One region of the Streptomyces sp. NPDC003635 genome, then DNA from elsewhere that is predicted to be linked to it. Evidence: riboswitches for the same ligand, from Rfam matches in the RefSeq annotation. Region 1 holds a riboswitch; the other holds the start of a gene.
The links. A riboswitch is a leader RNA that binds a small molecule or an ion and turns the genes downstream of it on or off. The one in region 1 is predicted to bind ZMP and ZTP.

Region 1 (4,824 bases):
GGCCCCACGACCCCCGCCAAGGAGCACGGCCATGGCTGACGAACTCGACCTCCTCCGCGGCGCCAACCCGGTCCCGACCGACGGCCCCCACTTCGGCGACGGCCCCCTGGACCACACCGCCGAACGGCACCTGAACCGGCTGCTGAACGCCCGCGCCTCCCGCCGCCCCCGCCTGCTCTGGGCGCTGACGGCCACGGCGCTGGTCGCGGCGCTCGTGTCGGCGCTGCTGTTCTCCGACCGCACCACCACCCCGGCCCTTGCCGCACCTCACCCGCTCGTCGTGCGGGCCGACGCCACCCCCGTAACCCTGCGCACCCTGGCCGAAAGGGCGCAGGCATCGGCGGCCGACGGTGTGCCGAAGCTCCGCAAGGGCACGCATGTGCGGTCGTGGAGCCTGGGGATGAGCGAGGACGAGCCGCCGGTCACGCTCCCCGAGGAGCGTCTCGTGCGGTGGCGGGCCGACGGCAGTCACACGGAACTCGTCGTGGCGACCGACCCCGGGCACCCCGGCCGACCCGTCCTGACCGACGACGGGCAACTCGTCGACGACGGCCACGTCCTCAGCAGGCAGACCTACCCGCCCAGTTGGAGCGACGCCCCTCCGCAGTCACCGCCGCCCGCCGACCCCGCCCGCCTGCGCTCCTACCTCCAGGAGGCCGCGTACACCGGAAACGAGCTCGACACCGGCCAACTCCTCGACGCCGTCGGGGTGCTGCTGGACACCTGGACGCTCGGCGCCCGGGAGTCGGCGGCGCTCACCCGCCTGCTGGCGGACGCCGACGGGCTCAGGCCGGTGGGCCGGGTCACCGACCGGCTCGGGCGGGTCGGACAGGCGTACGTGTACGACGGTTCCGGCATCCGCCACATGCTGATCCTGGACCCGGCCACCGGCGCCGTCCTCGGGCTCGAGAGCACCTTCGCCGAGGCGGAGCCCGAGTACGACGTCAGGGCCGGTGACGTGATGTCGTACCGCGCCTGGACGCGCTGATCACACCCCGAGCTGCCGGGCGGCGGCGGTCACCGTCTGCTCCAGCAGGACGGCGATCGTCATCGGACCCACACCGCCCGGCACCGGGGTGATCAGGGAGGCCCGCTCGACGGCGGAGTCGAAGTCGACGTCACCGACGTTCCCCTCGTTGTACCCGGCGTCGACGACGACCGCGCCGGGCTTGATGTCCTGACCCCGGATCAGCCGGGGCCGCCCCACGGCGGCGACCACGATGTCCGCCTCCCGGACCGCCGCCGACAGGTCCGCCGTACGGGAGTGGCAGTACGTCACCGTCGCGTCCCGGGCGAGCAGCAGCATGCCGGCCGGCTTGCCGAGGATCGCGCTGCGGCCGACGACCACCGCGCGCTTGCCGGACGGATCGACGTCGTAGGCGTCCAGCAGCCGCATGATGCCGCCGGGCGTGCAGGACACGAAGCCCGGCAGGCCGAAGCTCATCGTGGCGAAGGAGGCGAAGGTGACGCCGTCCACGTCCTTCTCCGGCGCTATCGCCTCGAACGCGGCCCGCTCGTCGACGTGCGCGCCCATCGGGTGCTGGAGCAGGATGCCGTGCACGCCGGGGTCGTCCGACAGCTTCCGCAGCTCGGCGACGAGTTCCTCGGTGGTGGTGGTCGCGGGCAGCGCCACGTGCCGGGACGCGATGCCGGCCGTGCGGCAGCGGTTCTGCTTCATCCGGACGTAGGTGACCGAGGCCGGGTCCTCGCCGACCAGCACCGTCGCCAGACAGGGCGCGGTGCCGGTGCGTTCGGTGAGCTGGGCCGCCCGCTCGGCGGTCTCCGTCACGATCGTGCGGGCGAGGGACGTGCCGTCCATGAGCCGTGCCTGAGACATGATCCACTCCTGGGCTGGTTCCGGTTCGCCCAGGCGCACGGCATCGACTCTGCGTAGGCCGCTCCCCGGTGGTGCTCCACCTCAGCGCCAGTCACGGCCCGCCCCCACCCTAACGGACTCCTTTACTCGTCTACTCGTCCCAGGCCTGGATCATCGTCTGCTCGACGATCTTGCCGTCCTTCACGGACGCCATCGACTCGGCGAGCACCCGTACCCCGTCGGAGTACCGGCAGGACTCGGTGAAGGCGACGGTGTCGCCCTCGACGACACAGCGCTCCAGTTTGTGGGTCATGTCGCGGCTGTAGACGTCCTCCAGCAACTCGCTGATCTCGTCACGGCCGTGCAGGACCCGGGGACTGCTGGGCTGGGTGTTGCGGTCCACGACGCGCAGTTCGGCGTCGTCCGCGTAGAGCGACAGGAGCGTCGTCGCCGTGTCTCCCTCGATGCCCCGGCGCAAGGCTTCGGTGTCGAAGCCGGGGTGTGCCGCGCTGCCCATGGTTGCCTCCTCGAAGGCCCGCGGCCTCGGGGGAGCGTGCCGCGCCGGCCTCACCTAAGAGGCTCCTCCGCCCCGGCGGCCTCGGCAAGCGCAGCGGGCGCGACCTTGGGGGCGGGGCGGGGACGGTCTCGCGGCAGCGGGCGGGGCGGCTTTACGGGCGCGACCGGGGCGGCTCTACGGGCGCGCGTTGAGGCGATCTCGCGGGCGCGGGGGAGGCAATGCCGCGGGTGTGGCCGGGGGCGGGCTTGCGGGCGCGGGGGAGGCGAGGCCGAGGGCGTGGCTGGAGGCGTTCTCGCGGGCGAGACTGAGGCGATCTTGCGGGTGTCGACGGGGGCTCGCGGCGCGGCGGAGGCGAGGCTGCAGATGTGGCCGGGGGCGATCTCCCGGCGCGGCTGCGGCGATCTTGCGGGTGTGCCGGGGCGTTCTCGCGGGCGCGGGGGAGGCGAGGCTGCGGGTGTGGTCGGGGGCGGGCTTGCGGGCGCGGGTCAGGCGTTCTCGCGGGCGCGGCAAGCGCGGTGCGGCGGTCCGCCTGACGGGTGAGCCGGGCCCGGCGGCCGTGTCCGGCGGGGGCCCGTCGGCGTTGCTCCAAACATGATCTCAACTCGACGTATCGTCGCCGCCGTCGGTCTGGCCGCCTCGGTCACCGGCCTCGCCGCGCCGCTGGCGAGCGCGGCCGAGGCGGAGGCCGCCCCCGGCGCGAACCTCAGCCCGATCCGCATGCTCGACTCGCTGACCGTGAGCGACATCCCGGAAGCGCACAAGGCGGCCATGCCGAAGCCTTCGGCGCAGCTGAACGAGCTCAACCGGGTGCACGAGCTGAACCAGCTGCACCAGGTCACCGACATGGTCGCCCCGGTGACGGGTCTGCTCCCCGGCATCGAGTACTGACCCGCCGTCCCCCCGCACCGAGGGGCCGCCCGGACCGCCGGGCGGCCCCTCGGTGTTTCCGGGAGGGTGGGAGGCATGCGGCAGCCTCCGGACCGGTCCGTGCGCTGGCGGCCCGGTTTTCCCGTGGACGCGCGGCTGACCCTGTCCAGTCTGCGCCGCGGCTCCTACGACCCCACGCACCGGGTCGAAGCCGACGGCACCGTGTGGCGCGTCGCGCGCACCGCCTCCGGAGCGGTCACCTACCGCATCCGCCAGCACCGCCTGGACGACCTCGGCGTCGACGTCTGGGGACCCGGCGCGGCCGAGCTCGCCGACTCCGTCCGGCGTGAACTCGGCGAGGGCGACCGGCCTGAACTGTTCCGGCCCGCGCACCCCGTGCTGCGCGGGGCCGTGCGCCGCCTGCCCGGCCTGCGGATCCCCTGCACCGGACGGCTGTTCGAGGCCCTTGTGCCCGCGGTCCTCGAACAGCGGGTCGTCGGCCTGGACGCCGCCGCCTCCTTCGCCCGCCTGGTCCACAAGTACGGGGAGCCGCCGCCCGGCCCCGCCCCCGACGGCATGCGGGTACCCCCGCCCCCGGAGATCTGGCGGACCGTCCCCAGCTGGGAGTGGCGCCGGGCGGGCGTGGACCTGCACCGCTCCGCCACCCTCGTCGAGGCGGCCCGCCATGCCGTATGGCTCGACCGCTGCGCCGGCGATCCCGAACGGGCGTACGACGTCCTGGCGAAGCTGCCCGGCGTCGGCGTCTGGACCGCCGCCCAGGTCGGCCACCGGGCCCTGGGTGACGCGGACGCGCTGCCCCTGGGCGACTACCACCTCGGCACGATGACGGGCGTGGCGCTCCTGGGGCGGCCCCTGGCGGAGCACGAGATCGAGGCGTTCTACGAGCCGTTGCGCCCGCACCGCTACCGCGTGGTCCGCCTGCTGGAACTCAGCCCGGGGGCCGCCCCGCGCCACGGCCCCCGGGCGCCCCGCGCGGGGCCGTTGCGCTAGCGCGTGTCACCCCCGACGACCGCACACACGTCTGATACGGATCGACAGCCGACCCCCGCACCCCAGCAAGGAGCCCGCCATGGCCGAGCCCACCTACGCCGTCACCGGCGCCTCCGGACGCCTGGGCGGACGTATCGCCCGCCGACTGGCCGCCGCCGGAATCCCCCAGACCCTCCTGGTCCGCACCCCGTCCAGAGCCCCCGAACTGCCGCGCGCCACCGCCGTGTCCGGCGCCTACGACGACCACGACGCCGTCGTCCGCGCCCTGCGCCCCACCGACCGCGTCCTGATGGTCTCCGCCTCGGAGACCCCCGACCGCGTCGAGCACCACCGCGCCTTCATCGACGCTGCCGCCGCGGCCGGGGTCGCGCACCTGGTGTACATCTCCTTCTACGGCGCCGCCCCCGACGCGACCTTCACCCTGGCCCGCGACCACTGGCACACCGAACAGCATCTGCGTGCCAGCGGCGTGCCGTTCACCTTCCTGCGGGACAACCTGTACGCGGACTTCATGCCCGCCCTGGTCGGGGAGGACGGCGTCATCCGCGGCCCCGCGGGCGCCGGGCGGGCCGCCGTGGTCGCCCAGGACGACATCGCCGATGCCGCCGTCGCG
Region 2 (4,824 bases), on a different contig from region 1:
GCTGGCACCGCGCCGCGGACCCCGGACCCATCCGCGCCCTGCTCTCCGACCTGGACCTGCTGGAGCGCCCCGGCTCCGGGGAGGACCTGTCCGCCTTCTCCCTGCGGGACGTGTATCGCGACGACGCGGCGGCGGAAGCTCCGGCCGAGGCGACCGGGGCGGAAACCCCGCCCGCGCCCCGGAGCACGGCGACAGCGCGGTCGGACGACGACACCGGCTGGTGGTGGGCCCTGGCAGGGGGTGCGGCGGGAGCGGCGCTGGCGCTGGTCCTGCGGCCCTTCGCCGCACGGTTGCGGCTGGGCGGTCGGGGGGAACCGGGGCCTCGGCAGGAGCTGCGGGACGTGTGAGTCACGGATGCGATCGGCGGGGGAGGCAGGGGAGGGTGAGGGGACGGATGAGGGTCCGAAGGGGGCGAACGGCGGCACGGCTCGTGCTGCTGGGAGCGGTGGGGCTGGTGCTGGTCGGAGGGGCGGCGGCAGCCGGGGCGGTCGAGGCGGAGGGGGGCGGTGCGGGGGCCGCGACGGAGGCACCGGACCTGGCGATGGTGGTCGGTGGGGGTGTCGGGCAGCCGACCTCGGTGCGGTCCGGGGAGCCGCGGTTCGCCCGGCTGTGGCAGCTGCTGGAGCCGATGTACACGGGGACGGAGCGGGTGCCCGAGGCCTGGGTCGAGGGTCGCCATCCGCCGGTGCGGATCACGGTGGTGTGGGGGCTGACGGGGGTGGGCGGGCGGCCCATGACGCATCGGGCGCCGGGTGGGGACGTGGCCGTCGAGCGGCAGGACCAGCTGCTGGTCGCGGCGGACGGCACACCGTGGGTGCGCTCGGATCCGGCGCCGGAGGTGGAGGACGACGACATCCGCTGGCACCGGGCACCCCGCTCGGTCTTCGAGCACCTCGACCGGGCCGGAGTACTGGGCGAACCGAGTGCCCACGCCTTGGCCGGGGCCGACGGCCCGGCGCCGGCGGAGGACGCCGTGTGGTGGGCGCTGCCGGGTCTGGCCGTGGGCTTCGCGGCCGGGGTGGGCGGCACGCTCGCGATACGCCGCGCGGCGGCCCGGCCGGGTGCCGGACCGCCGCGGGAGGGGCCGCGTCAGCAGCTCATCGATCTTTGAGAGTCATCCTGGGAATCGCTGCTCCTTGACAACTCAACAGGGCGTTGATCAGCCGAGGTCGATCTCCGGGTACAGCGGGAAGCCGGCCACCAGGTCGGTCGCCCGGCGGGAGATCTCGTCCGCGATCTTCGCGTCCAGGACGTGGGCGGCCTTGGAGGGGGCACCGGACTTGGTGGTGCCGGCCTCGGTGGTGGTGAGGACGCGGTCGATGAGGCCGGCGACCTCGTCCATCTCGGCGGTGCCGAGACCGCGGGTCGTCAGGGCGGGGGTGCCGATGCGGATGCCGGAGGTGTACCAGGCGCCGTTGGGGTCGGCCGGGATGGCGTTGCGGTTGGTGACGATGCCGGACTCCAGGAGCGCGGCCTCGGCCTGGCGGCCGGTCAGGCCGTAGGAGGTGGCCACGTCGATCAGGTTGAGGTGGTTGTCCGTGCCGCCCGTCACCAGGGTGGCGCCCCGGCGCATCAGGCCCTCGGCGAGGGCCTGGGAGTTGTCGACGATGCGCTGGGCGTAGTCCCGGAAGGAGGGCTGCCGGGCCTCGGCGAGGGCGACGGCCTTGGCGGCCATGACGTGCGGGAGCGGGCCGCCGAGGACCATGGGGCAGCCTCGGTCGACCTGGTCCTTGAGGGAGTCGTCGCACAGGACCATGCCGCCGCGCGGGCCGCGCAGCGACTTGTGGGTGGTGGTGGTGACGATCTGGGCGTGCGGGACCGGGTCGAAGTCGCCGGTGAGGACCTTGCCTGCGACCAGGCCCGCGAAGTGGGCCATGTCGACCATGAGGGTCGCGCCGACCTCGTCGGCGATCTCCCGCATGATCCGGAAGTTCACCAGACGGGGATAGGCGGAGTACCCGGCGACGATGATCAGCGGCTTGAACTCCCGGGCGGAGGCGCGCAGGGCGTCGTAGTCCAGGAGGCCGGTGGCCGGGTCGGTGCCGTAGGAGCGCTGGTCGAACATCTTGCCGGAGATGTTCGGACGGAAGCCGTGGGTGAGGTGGCCGCCGGCGTCCAGGGACATGCCGAGCATGCGCTGGTTGCCGAAGGCCTGGCGCAGCTCGGCCCAGTCGGCGTCGGAGAGGTCGTTGACCTGGCGGACGCCTGCCTTCTCCAGGGCGGGGGCCTCGACGCGGGCGGCGAGGACGGACCAGAAGGCGACGAGGTTGGCGTCGATTCCGGAGTGCGGCTGGACGTAGGCGTGGCGGGCGCCGAAAAGCTCCTTGGCGTGTTCGGCGGCGAGGGATTCGACGGTGTCGACATTGCGGCAGCCGGCGTAGAAGCGGCGGCCGATCGTGCCCTCGGCGTACTTGTCGCTGAACCAGTTGCCCATCGCCAGCAGAGTGGCCGGGGAGGCGTAGTTCTCGGAGGCGATCAGCTTGAGCATCTCGCGCTGGTCGTGGACCTCCTGGCCGATGGCGTCGGCGACCCGCGGCTCCACGGCGCGGATGACGTCGAGGGCGGCGCGGAAGGCGGTGGATTCGTTGGACAGGGGCTGCTCGGACAAGTCGGCCTCCGGACGGCGTGGCGTTCAGCGTTCACGGTTCGGCCCAGGCGCACGGCACACAGTCACGACCGGGCCGCTCCCCGATGGTCGGTCCCATCCCAGCGCGCCAGTCACGGCCCGCTGGTCAGCCTACCGGGCGCGCCGTCGGGTGAAGGTCCCGCGTCCACCATCCGAGCAAGGATAGGAAGGGGGTCCCGCTTGTCTTCGGGTGTCTTCTGGAGGTGCCGTGACCACTACGGAAACCCTCATCGCCGCGGCCGAGGCGCACGGTGCGCACAACTACGCGCCGCTGCCGGTCGTCGTCGCGTCGGCCGACGGGGCTTGGATGACGGATGTGGAGGGGCGGCGCTATCTGGATCTGCTCGCCGGCTACTCGGCCCTCAACTTCGGGCACCGCAACCGGCGGATCGTCGAGGCGGCGAAGGCGCAGCTGGAACGGGTGACGCTGACGTCGCGGGCGTTTCATCACGACCGGTACGCCGCGTTCTGCGAGCAGCTGGCGCAGTTGTGCGGCATGGAGATGGTGCTGCCGATGAACACGGGCGCGGAGGCGGTGGAGACCGCGGTGAAGACGGCCCGCAAGTGGGGCTACCGGGTCAAGGGCGTGCCCGCGGAGATGGCGAAGATCGTGGTCGCGGGCAACAACTTCCACGGTCGGACGACGACCCTGATCAGCTTCTCCACGGACCCGGAGGCGCGGGCGGACTTCGGGCCGTACACACCGGGGTTCGAGATCGTGCCGTACGGGGATCTGACGGCGATGCGTTCGGCGCTGAGCGAGAACACGGTGGCGGTGCTGCTGGAGCCGATCCAGGGCGAGGCGGGGGTACTGGTGCCGCCGTCCGGCTATCTGGCGGCGGTGCGGCAGCTGGCCCGGGAGCGGAACGTGCTCTTCGTGGCCGATGAGATCCAGTCGGGGCTCGGGCGGACGGGGCGGACGTTCGCGTGTGAGCACGAGGGGGTCGTGCCGGACATGTACGTGCTGGGCAAGGCGCTCGGGGGCGGGGTGGTGCCGGTGTCGGCGGTGGTGTCCTCGGCCGAGGTGCTGGGGGTGTTCGGACCCGGGGAGCACGGCTCGACGTTCGGCGGGAACCCACTGGCCTGTGCGGTGGCGCTGGAGGTGATCGCGATGTTGCGGACGGGCGAGTTCCAGGCGCGTTCGGCGGAGCTGGGTGATCATCTGCACCGGGAGCTGACCGCGCTGGCCGACACCGGCCGTGTCACGGCGGTGCGGGGGCGGGGACTGTGGGCGGGCGTTGACATCGCACCGCGCTACGGCACCGGGCGTGAGGTGTCGGAGAAGCTGATGGACCGGGGTGTGCTGGTGAAGGACACCCATGGCGCCACGGTCCGGATCGCCCCGCCGCTGGTGATCGGCAAGGAGGACCTGGACTGGGGGCTCGCCCAACTCCGTTTCGTACTGGGGCTGTAGCCGATCGGGTCGACCCGGGCATGGATCGAGCCGTACCGGAGGATCACGTGCGCCGTACCGGCCTCAGAGGATCACGTGCGGGAGGAAGCGCGCGTACTCGTCCGTGACCAGTCCCCCGGACTCGCGGATGCCCAGGCCCGCCGACTCGTCCTCGACGACCCAGGCGCCGAGGACGACCCGGTTGCCGTCGAAGTCGGGCAGCGGCGCCAGCTCCTGGTAGCAGCAGGGCTCGTCGCGGATGACGGGGTCGGCACCCGGTTCGTGGACGGTCACGCCCGCGCCTTCGCGGCCCAGCAGGGGTTTGGCGACGTAGCCGGTGGTGCGGGCGAGGTCGCGCGGGCCGTCGAGGTGGGCCGGGAGGAGGTTGGGGTGGCCCGGGTAGAGCTCCCAGAGGATGGCCAGCAGGGCCTTGTTGGACAGGAGCATCTTCCAGGCCGGCTCGATCCACAGGGTCGTCCCCGTGCCGCCGCCGTTGTCGAGGGTGTCCAGGACGTGACCGGCGAAGCGGTCGGTGGTGAGCCACTCCCAGGGGTAGAGCTTGAAGCAGCTGCGGATGAAGCGGAGCCGGTTGTCGACGAACCGGCCCGAGAGGCGGTCCCAGCCGATCTCCTCCATGGAGATCCAGTCGGTGTCCAGGCCGGCCTGCTCGGCGGTTTCCTTGAGGTAGGCGACCGTCATGAGGTCCTCGCCGAGTTCGTCGGCGGAGGAGTGCGCGAAGTACAGGGGGCTGCCGGGCGGGAGGAGGGCGGCCTGCTTCTTCCAGGCGGCGACCAGGCGTTCGTGC

Region 2: another riboswitch for ZMP and ZTP. It lies ahead of ACWDRW_RS05540 (glycine hydroxymethyltransferase); the one in region 1 lies ahead of ACWDRW_RS29485 (bifunctional 5,10-methylenetetrahydrofolate dehydrogenase/5,10-methenyltetrahydrofolate cyclohydrolase).

Annotation. Positions count from the first base shown of each region.
Region 1 is NZ_JBSFOK010000038.1:86,066-90,889, reverse strand. Features, by position in the region: gene ACWDRW_RS29495 (RNA polymerase sigma factor) at 1-39, shown strand, start outside; gene ACWDRW_RS29490 (CU044_5270 family protein) at 32-988, shown strand; gene ACWDRW_RS29485 (bifunctional 5,10-methylenetetrahydrofolate dehydrogenase/5,10-methenyltetrahydrofolate cyclohydrolase) at 989-1,837, opposite strand; ZMP/ZTP riboswitch at 1,858-1,942, opposite strand; gene ACWDRW_RS29480 (nuclear transport factor 2 family protein) at 1,968-2,333, opposite strand; gene ACWDRW_RS29475 (hypothetical protein) at 2,925-3,221, shown strand; gene ACWDRW_RS29470 (DNA-3-methyladenine glycosylase family protein) at 3,297-4,211, shown strand; gene ACWDRW_RS29465 (SDR family oxidoreductase) at 4,291-4,824, shown strand, end outside.
Region 2 is NZ_JBSFOK010000004.1:57,611-62,434, reverse strand. Features, by position in the region: gene ACWDRW_RS05550 (hypothetical protein) at 1-347, shown strand, start outside; gene ACWDRW_RS05545 (hypothetical protein) at 395-1,111, shown strand; gene ACWDRW_RS05540 (glycine hydroxymethyltransferase) at 1,160-2,608, opposite strand; ZMP/ZTP riboswitch at 2,643-2,732, opposite strand; gene rocD (ornithine--oxo-acid transaminase) at 2,835-4,040, shown strand; gene ACWDRW_RS05530 (glutathionylspermidine synthase family protein) at 4,104-4,824, opposite strand, start outside.